DNA from 2 places in the Rhodococcus sp. NFXS4 genome. Region 2 is predicted to be linked to the other one. Evidence: predicted binding sites of a transcription regulator. Region 2 holds the regulator's gene; the other holds the start of a gene.
What was found. Region 2 encodes LexA, which represses DNA repair genes until DNA is damaged. Its sites were predicted from a motif close to CGAACANNTGTTCG; they were not measured.
Positions count from the first base shown of each region.

Region 1: the regulator LexA is predicted to act here: its motif matches at 1,627-1,640, upstream of J4E04_RS08295 (SAV_6107 family HEPN domain-containing protein).

Region 1 is NZ_CP192221.1:1,769,462-1,774,217, forward strand. Features, by position in the region: gene J4E04_RS08285 (phytoene desaturase family protein) at 1-932, opposite strand, end outside; gene J4E04_RS08290 (GNAT family N-acetyltransferase) at 929-1,504, opposite strand; gene J4E04_RS08295 (SAV_6107 family HEPN domain-containing protein) at 1,902-2,342, shown strand; gene J4E04_RS08300 (SCO2097 family morphological protein) at 2,510-2,938, shown strand; gene mraZ (division/cell wall cluster transcriptional repressor MraZ) at 3,451-3,882, shown strand; gene rsmH (16S rRNA (cytosine(1402)-N(4))-methyltransferase RsmH) at 4,084-4,756, shown strand, end outside.
Region 2 is NZ_CP192221.1:2,113,199-2,117,954, reverse strand. Features, by position in the region: gene hrpA (ATP-dependent RNA helicase HrpA) at 1-1,394, shown strand, start outside; gene nrdR (transcriptional regulator NrdR) at 1,396-1,893, opposite strand; gene J4E04_RS09930 (hypothetical protein) at 2,006-2,374, opposite strand; gene lexA (transcriptional repressor LexA) at 2,686-3,468, shown strand; gene J4E04_RS09920 (acyl-CoA dehydrogenase family protein) at 3,530-4,672, opposite strand.

The DNA of each region.
Region 1 (4,756 bases), 340 kb from region 2:
ACGTCGATCTGCCGTCGCCACGACTCCGTCGTCGCCGTGTCGAAACCGCCGGCGTCGAGGAGGTCGAGCGTGGTCAGGATGTGGCACCCGGCGATGACCGTGCGTGCGCGCACCTCCTCGCCACTCGCGGTGCGGACCGACCATCCGTCTCCGACACGCGTGACCGACACGACGGCGTCACCGAGGGTGACGGTGCCTCCGTCGGCCTCGATCTTCGTCTGCAGCGCGACGCTCAGCGCGCCACTGCCGCCGACGGCGCGGCCGGGCGGGGTCGTGTGCATCAGAGCGTTGAAGGCCACCATCGGGGCCGTGCCGGGCTCGGACATCGGCGGACCGGACTGGGCGCCGAACCACGCGAGAGCCGCTTTCAGGCGCTCGCTGTCGAACCACCGGTTCAGAAGCGAGTCGCCCGACGCGAGGAACTCGCGGGACAGGGCCGCCGCACCGCCGCTCGCGTCCATGCCCCAGAAGGAGGACAGCAGAGCCCTCCCGGTGGGCGGACTCCCGAACGACGTCATGACACGTGCGCTGCGGGGCCCCCACAGTGCGACGAACGCGCGGTACGCGTCCGCGTCCTTGCGTCCGCACGCCGCCTCGATCGAGGCACAGGTGGCGTCGAGATCCACGGAGAACACGATGCCCGGCTCGTCGGTGCCGGGCGGAGGCGGCGCGAACGCCCACGGGTCGCAGTCGAGATAGCGCAGGCCGTGATCGGCGAGACGCAACTCCTCGATGATGCCGGTCTGCCGGATCATGATGTGCGCGGACGAGCCCCGATCCACCTTGTGGCCGGGGAAGCGCTCGACCGTGGAGGCCGCGCCTCCGACGACGGTGTCTCGTTCGAGGACGCGGACGGACCATCCGGCATCGGTCAGGTAGGCGGCGGAGACGAGTGCGTTGTGACCCGATCCGACGACGGCGGCATCGATCACGTGGTCGGCCCCTCTTCTGTGGTGGTGTCGAGACCGAGTCCGGTCCCGGGTGTCAGGGGTAATTCGCGGCCGAGCACCGCGAAGGGTCGGGCGTCCCCGGCGAAGTGGAATCGGCGCACGACGTCCTGGAACCCCGTCCGCCGGTAGAGACGCCATGCTCGATTGTCCTCGCCGGTGACCTCGGGGGTGGAGAGCAGCACGGAACTCTCCCGGCGGCCCGCCATGAGGGCGAGCAGGAGCCGTTCGCCGAGACGGTGCCCCTGAGCCTCGGGGGAGACGTGCAGCTCGGTCAACTCGACGTAGTCCGAGAGGACCCGCTCGGCGTTCTCGGCGGACCACCCCGCTCGTCGCATTCCGTCGCGGACCTGCTGATGCCACCACTGATGTGGCGCTCCGCGATAGCAGTAGGCGATCGCCACCAGGTGGTCGTCGTGTGAGACTCCTCCCACCGCGCCCCACCCCGGCCGCAGGATGTGCTCCGCCCACATCGGCGCCCGATGCAACTCGGTTCCGCGCGGGTAGCCCATCGCGGCGACGTAGACGGACAGGGCTTCGGTCAACCGTCGGCGCATGTCCTGCGGGGTGAGTTCGATCAGACGAATGCCCTCGTCGGAGGGGCCGCCTCGGGCGTCGTGAACGGTACTCACCTCGATCCCTCGCATCGTGTCGGACGTCCGCGCTACAGTGAAGTCATCGAACACGCGTTCGAACGAATCGACCTCGGGTCGATCGGCCCGACATCGGGTCGATCGCGCGAGACGGTCCGGAGAACATGTCCGACCTCCATGCTTACATCGCGCTCGATCGGCCCGCTCAGGGGAGTAACCGACAGGCCGACGGTGTTGAGAAGGACGTGGGACGCCGATCGGTTCACGTGTCGGAGAGGGAGGCAGCGCAATGGCTCGGAGCACGGGTGGTCACACTGCGGCACGCCGCAGCTCTGCAGACCGCACGGAGGGTGGTGAGACGATGACGAACGGCACGGTGGTCTCGTTCGACGCCTCCGCGGCGCCGTCGCGCACGCACGCCCGCGCCCGCATGTTGCTGCGTCGTGCGGACGCCATTCTCGGTGACGCGGCCGGTGCACCGTCGGCGGCCGACATGTTCCTCGAGTCCTACGTCGCCGCGTTGCGCGGTGCCGGCGCCCTGCTCGACGCGGTCGATCCGGTGCCCAAGCGTGGGGCGTCCCGCAGCGCCTGGGTGCGCATGCGGACGGCTGCGCCGGAGTTCACGGAGTGGGCGTCGTACTTCGCCGCGTATTCCACTCTGCGTGCGTCCATCGAGGCGGGCTCGGCCGATCGGCTCGACGCGGCCGAGGCGGACGAGTTCTTCTCGCAGGTGGGACGCTTTCTGCACCGCGTCGAGGACCGTGTGACCTCGCGGTCCGACGCGGTCGCGGTGCCCGCGTAGACCTGGTCGCCACCACGGAGCGACTTTTTCTCGCATACTGGTGGTGCAGGTAGGTGGCTCGCCGCCGATTCTGCTCGTATCATCGACAACAGGTAGCCGGACCGATCGGCTACCTCTCACTTCTGGCCAAGAAGTGAGAGCCACCATCCAGTGCCGGGGGAGGTACCGTGCCACTCTCCGAGCACGAGCAGCGCATGCTCGACCAGATCGAGAGCGCTCTCTATGCCGAGGACCCCAAGTTCGCGTCGACCGTGCGCGGCGGACGGATTCGAGCCGCATCCACGCGGCGTCGTTTTCAGGCCGTCGCTCTGTTCGTGATCGGCCTCATTCTGCTCATTGCAGGCGTGGCCCTCCCGTTCAAGCCCGGTGGATTCCCGATCATCAGTCTCGTCGGCTTCGTGTTCATGTTCGGCTCCGGCGTTCTGCTCTTGCTGCGCAAGCCCACCGCGCCCCAGTCCGAGCAGTCCGAGGGCGACAACCCGCCGGCACCGGGAAGCGGCCCGCGCCGTTCCGGTTCCGCACCGCGCCGAGGTCCTCGCAAGGGATTCTCCTCGCGGATGGAGGATCGTTTCAAGCGACGGTTCGACCAGGAATGAGAGAGACCGGAGCGGTCACATCGATCGCTCCGATTCTCGCGTGAGGGGCAGCGCGCCTCTCACACCGATGCTGTGACACATCAGCGCGGCACCCACCACGGGTGCCGCGCTGATGCCGTTCAGGGACCCGTGGGTGTCGATCCCCCCACCGCGCCCCACCGAGGGTGGTCTCGGCCCCCAGATCCCCACCACGCCCCACCCGGCACCCCTGGCGACTCCGCCGCGCGCGGTCACCCGGGCCCGTGACGCGCGAACGTGCCGTTCGACCTGCATTTATCCGGTTCACGGGGGTCGCGGAACGGTGGGGGACACCTCCACTACGCGCACGTGGGTCCTCCCGCTGCCGGACCGACTTCGCTGCTCTTTGTGCGTGCGACCTGGCCCTTTAGTGACGAGTCACTGAAATGTTCCGCCGTGTCGATTGAATGTGGGGGAAAGTGGGGTAATGTGGCGGACAGCGGGGATCGATGGAGTCCCGCGAACTGCACGACACGGGGTCGAGGAGGTGCCGAGTGTTTCTCGGTACCTACACGCCCAAGCTCGATGACAAGTTTCGACTGACGTTGCCGGCGAAGTTTCGCGAAGACCTGGCGGGAGGAGTGATGGTGAGCAAAGGGCAGGACCACAGCCTGGCCATCTACCCCCGTGACGTGTTCGCGGAGCGGGTGGCGAAGCTGTCGAAGGCCTCGCGGTCGAACCCGCAGGCGCGCGCGTACATCCGCAACCTCGCGGCCGGTACGGACGAGCAGCGGCCGGATTCGCAGGGTCGCATCACCATCGGGTCCTCGCACCGCGAGTACGCGGCGCTGTCGAAGGACTGCGTCGTCATCGGCTCGATGGATCATCTCGAGCTGTGGGACGCCGCGTCGTGGGAGCGGTACTCGCAGGAGCACGAAGAAGATTTCTCGCAGGCAGTGGACGAATCGCTCATGGACATGTTGTAGCCACACCCGGCCGGCGGCGAGTGCCGCGTGGCCTCTGCCCGAACCGGGCCTTGACGTACTTCCCCAACGCCAAGTACCGGTCGGACCCTGACGTACTTCCCCAACGCCAGGTTCCACTGTCGGACAGAGACCTCGACGCACTCACCGCTCCACCTGGCACGACACACAGCTCGAATGCGAATCAGGCGGGAGATCACCACCATGGCGGAGGACGAGCAGGCATCCGCCTCGCCTTTCTCGCACGTTCCGGTCCGTCTTCCTCGGGCCGACGAACTTCTCGGACCGGCGTTCGTCGCCGCTGCTGCGAACGACCGCGATCCCGTCTACATCGACGCCACTCTCGGCCTCGGCGGTCATGCCGAACACTTCCTCACCGCGTATCCGCGGTTGCGTCTCGTCGGTCTCGACCGCGACCCGGACGCGTTGGCCATGGCCGGAGAACGGCTGGCTCCCTTCGGTGACCGCGTCTCGCTGGTCGCGACCACGTACGACGGTATCGAGGTCGCGCTGGCGTCGGTCGGCCTCGGCGCGACGGACAGCGTCGACGGGATCCTCTTCGATCTCGGCGTCTCGTCGATGCAGCTCGACTCCGCCGATCGTGGCTTCGCCTACTCCGTGGACGCACCGCTCGACATGCGGATGGATCCCACGACGGGTCGGACCGCCGCGGACATCCTCAACACCGCGTCGCACGGTGAGATCGCCCGCATCCTCAGCACCTATGGCGAGGAGCGCTTCGCCGGCCGCATCGCCTCGGCGATCCTGCGCCGCCGGGAGACGGAACCGTTCGTCACCAGCGGGCCTCTCGTCGAACTGCTCTACGCGAGCATCCCGGCGGCGACGCGTCGCACCGGCGGACATCCGGCGAAGCGGA
Region 2 (4,756 bases):
ACGCCGCCGCGGTCGTCGAGGGCGACTACCCCGACGCCTGGCGTCAGGGCGAGGCGCAGTTCCCCCTGACCTACCAGTTCGAGCCGGGCAAGGAGGACGACGGCGTCACCATCACCATTCCCATCGCCCTCCTCCCCCGCGTCGCCGACGTCGGATTCGATTGGCTCGTCCCCGGCATGCGCGTCGAGTTGGTGACGGCCCTGATCAAGACTCTTCCGAAGGAGTTGCGCCGCAACGTCGTCCCAGCGCCCGACCACGCGGTGGCCGCCGTCGCGGCGATGCGACCGAGGACGGAACCACTACTGGTCGCACTGTCGCGTGAACTCACCCGCATGGGCGCCGTGCCGATCGCACCGTCGGATTTCGACCCGTCCGCGCTGCCCCGCCACCTGAAGATGACGTTCGTGGTGGTCGACGATCGCGGCCGTCGACTGGACAAGGACACGTCCCTCTCCGCCTTGCGCACCCGACTCGGTGCTGCCGCGGCCGCTGCGGTCGGCGTCGCCGCCAAGGACTCGGAGAAGGCCCCGGTGACACGGTGGACGTCCGAGACCATCGGCACACTCGAGCCCACCGTCACCCGAACGGTCAACTCGCAGAAGGTGACCGGGTATCCCGCCCTGGTTCCCGAGAAGGGCGGGGTCGCCGTTCGTGTCCTGGGCACCGCCGCCGAGCAGCGAGCAGCGATGCGCGAGGGCACCCGACGCCTCCTGCTCGACGCCATCCCATTGTCGACGAAGAACCTGCTCACCGGACGCTCCCCGGCTCAGCGGCTCGCGCTGGGGCAGAATCCGCACGGAAGCATCGAGGCGTTCGTCGAGGACTGCCGCACCCTCGCGGCCGACGAGCTCATGATGAAGCACGGCGGCCCGGTGTCCACGCCCGAGGCGTATGCGGTGCTGGAGAAGGCGGTCCGGGGCGAGCTCGCCGGCCGGACGGCCGCGGTGCTCCGGGTGGCGGAACCATCTCTCGGTGCCGCGACGAGGGTCCGCCTTGCACTCGACGACGCGACGGGAGATGCCGCGGACGACGTGCGCCAGCAGCTGGACGGGCTGATCTTCCCCGGATACGTCTTCGAGACCGGCGAAGCGCACCTGCCACATCTTCCGCGCTACCTCGAGGCGGCCGAGCGCCGACTTCGCGCATTCCCGTCCAGCGCTCGCCGCGACGCGGCGGGGATGGACGTGCTGGACCGCGTCTATGCGGACTACGACGCCCTGCTCGGGTCGGTACCGGACTCGGTGGGCCGCAGCGATGCCGTGCGGGAGATCGCCTGGATGATCGAGGAGCTGAGGGTCAACCTGTTCGCTCAGACCCTGGGAACGCTGTACCCGGTGAGCGAGAAGCGGGTGCGCAAGGCCATCGACGACGTCCGACGTGCGGTGCGGCGCTGACTCACCGCTGAGCGGCGGGCTCCGCGTCCTCGGCGAGGGCAGCATCGTGCTCGGCGCGGTGGCGACGAAGGTCCTCGATCTCGCGCTCGAAGTCGTCCGCACTGCTGAACGAGCGGTAGACGGAGGCGAATCGGAGGTAGGCCACCTCGTCGAGATCGCGCAGTGGCCCGAGGATGGCGAGCCCTACCTCGTTGCTGGGGATCTCGGCCGACCCGGAAGCCCGCACCGTGTCCTCGACCTGCTGGGCGAGGAGGACGAGCGCGTCGTTGTCGACCTGGCGGCCCTGGCAGGCCCGACGGACTCCCTTGACCACCTTCTCGCGACTGAACGGCTCACTCACGCCACTGCGTTTCACGACGGAGAGCACTGCTGTCTCCACCGTGGTGAAGCGTCGACCGCACTCGGGGCAGGAACGACGCCGCCGGATCGCCTGGCCCTCTTCCGCTTCACGCGAATCGACGACGCGCGAGTCGGGGTGACGGCAGAACGGGCAGTGCATCGGACAGAGACCCCTCGATGGCTCGGGCATTTCCCGAGCGCCACGGCGGCTCTCGGTGTGTCCAGCGTACCGGGACGGCCTTCCGCGGCCCCGGGGGCGTGTCCGGCCGGTGTCAGCGTCCGGAGACGACGCCCATCTCCACCTGCTCCGAGATTGACGGCTGTGCCGGAACGTCGGCGGAGCGCATGTTCGCCAACCCCACCAGCCCCAGAACGGACACTGCTGTGATCAGCGCCACAGCGATGGGCGTCGCGAATCCGTGCCCCCGACGAGTGCGGTGTTCGACCTGCGAGACACCGTTCGAGCGGCGACGGTAGTCGACAGTGCCGCCGTCGGGGCGGCGGGAGTCGCGCGGAGCGGGGCTGCGGCGGACCGTGGTGCGCTCGCGCACGTCGGTCGTCGTGGACCCGGCCGCGCGGTCGGCCACACCCCAGTAGGAATCGTCGTCGCAGGTCCAGCGCGTGCGAACGGGTGCATGCATGTCGATGGAACGTGCGGTGCCGACAGTCAGCAGGTCACTTCGAGTCATTGCAACCACTCCTCGTGGATAGCCGGTGGCCGTCCGCGTCGCCGATGCACCGAGGTGTTCGAACAACACATTCGCCCACGCGTTCGAATGAACGCATGTTCGATGTATAGCAGTCCGGTCCGACAAAGTGCATCGAACACGCGACACGCTTCGAACAGGTGTTTGATCCGAGTCCCGTTTCGGTTTAGGTTCGACACACGCACAACGGACGTGACACCAGCACCACCTGCCCCACGTCCACTGCTACCGATGGAGGTATCTCGATGAAGGACGACAGCTCATCCGGCACGGTCGGCGGGCGCGCGTCAGCGACCGGCTCGGCCACGACCGCCGACACCGAGTCCGGTCTCACCGAACGTCAGCGGCGAGTGCTCGAGGTGATCCGTGCGTCGGTCGTCGAGCGCGGCTATCCGCCGAGCATCCGGGAGATCGGTGACGCCGTCGGATTGACGTCCACCTCGTCGGTCGCGCATCAACTGCGCACCCTCGAACGCAAGGGGTTCCTGCGCCGCGACCCCAACCGTCCCCGCGCCGTCGACGTGCGTCTGCCGGGCGAGAACGGGCGCCCCGAAGAGGTCTCTGCCGTCGCGCAGGACGATCTCGTCGCCACGGACACCACGAATCACCTCGACAGCGCGGACACACCGTCGTCGGACGACGATCGCCTGCCCGCACCGACCTTCGTCCCCGTCCTGGGACGTATCGCCGCGGGTGGTCCGATTCTCGCGGAGCAGGCCGTCGAGGACGTGTTCCCGCTTCCGCGCGAGCTCGTCGGGTCCGGCTCGCTGTTCCTTCTCCGCGTCGTCGGTGAGTCGATGATCGACGCCGCCATCTGCGACGGTGACTGGGTGGTCGTGCGTCAGCAGAACGTGGCCGACAACGGGGACATCGTCGCCGCCATGATCGACGGAGAGGCCACCGTCAAGACGTTCAAGCGGACTGGTGGGGACGTCTGGCTGCTCCCCCACAACGACCTGTTCGAGCCCATTCCCGGGAACGACGCCGTGGTGCTGGGCAAGGTCGTCACCGTGATGCGCAAGCTCTGATTCCGGACACACGAACGCCGGCGCTGGATGTCCAGCGCCGGCGTCGTCGTGTTCGAGGTTCCTACAGGTCCAGACCGCGACCAATGATCTCCTTCATGATCTCCGTCGTGCCGCCGTAGATGGTCTGCACGCGGGAGTCCATGTACGCCTTGGCGATCGGGTACTCCTTCATGTAGCCGTAGCCACCGTGCAGCTGCAGGCACCGGTCGATGAGCTTGACCTGGTTCTCGGTGGTCCACCACTTCGCCATGGCTGCTTCCTGGACCGACAGCTCGTTCGCGTTGAGCTGCTCGATGTACTTGTCCACCATGATGCGGACGGCAGTCGTCTCGGTCGCGCACTCCGCCAGCACGAATCGCGTGTTCTGGAACTTGCCGATCGGCTTGCCGAACGCCTTGCGGTCCTTGCAGTACTGGATCGTCATCGCGAGCGCGGACTCCATCGCGGCAGCCGCGACGACGGCGATCGACAGGCGCTCCTGCGGCAGGTTCTGCATCAGGTAGATGAAGCCCATACCCTCCTGACCGAGCATGTTGGCGGCAGGGATGCGGACGTCGGTGAAGCTGAGCTCCGCGGTGTCCTGCGCCTTCATACCGATCTTGTCGAGGTTGCGGCCGCGCTCGAAGCCCGGCATGTCGCGCTCGACGACGAACAGGCTGAAGCCCTGCGCGCCCTTCTCCGGATCGGTGCACGCCACCACGATGACGATGTCGGCGTTGATGCCGTTGGTGATGAACGTCTTGGAGCCGTTGAGCACCCAGTCGTCACCGTCACGGACGGCCTTGGTCTTGATGCCCTGCAGGTCACTGCCCGTGCCCGGCTCGGTCATCGCGATCGCGGTGATCAGCTCACCGGAGCAAAAGCCGGGCAGCCAGCGCTGCTTCTGCTCGTCGTTCGTCAGCTCGATGAGGTACGGAGCGACGACGTCGTTGTGCAGCGTGAACCCGATGCCGCTGTACCCACCGGCCGTGGTCTCCTCGGTGACGATGGCGTTGTAGCGGAAGTCCTTGACTCCGCCGCCGCCGAACTCCTCCGGCACTGCCATGCCCAGGAAGCCCTGCTTGCCGGCCTCGACCCAGACACCTCTGTCGACGATGTTCTGCGTCTCCCACTCCGCGTGATGCGGCGCGACGTGCTGCTCGAGAAACTTCTTGTACGAGCTGCGGAACAGGTCGTGCTCGGGCTCGAACAACGTGCGCTTCATGATTCTCCTCGTCGTGCGTACGGCGGATCTGTCTCGAGCCTAGAACCAGGTACGAGCGGGGTCGATGACCAGTGCGAGCACGTT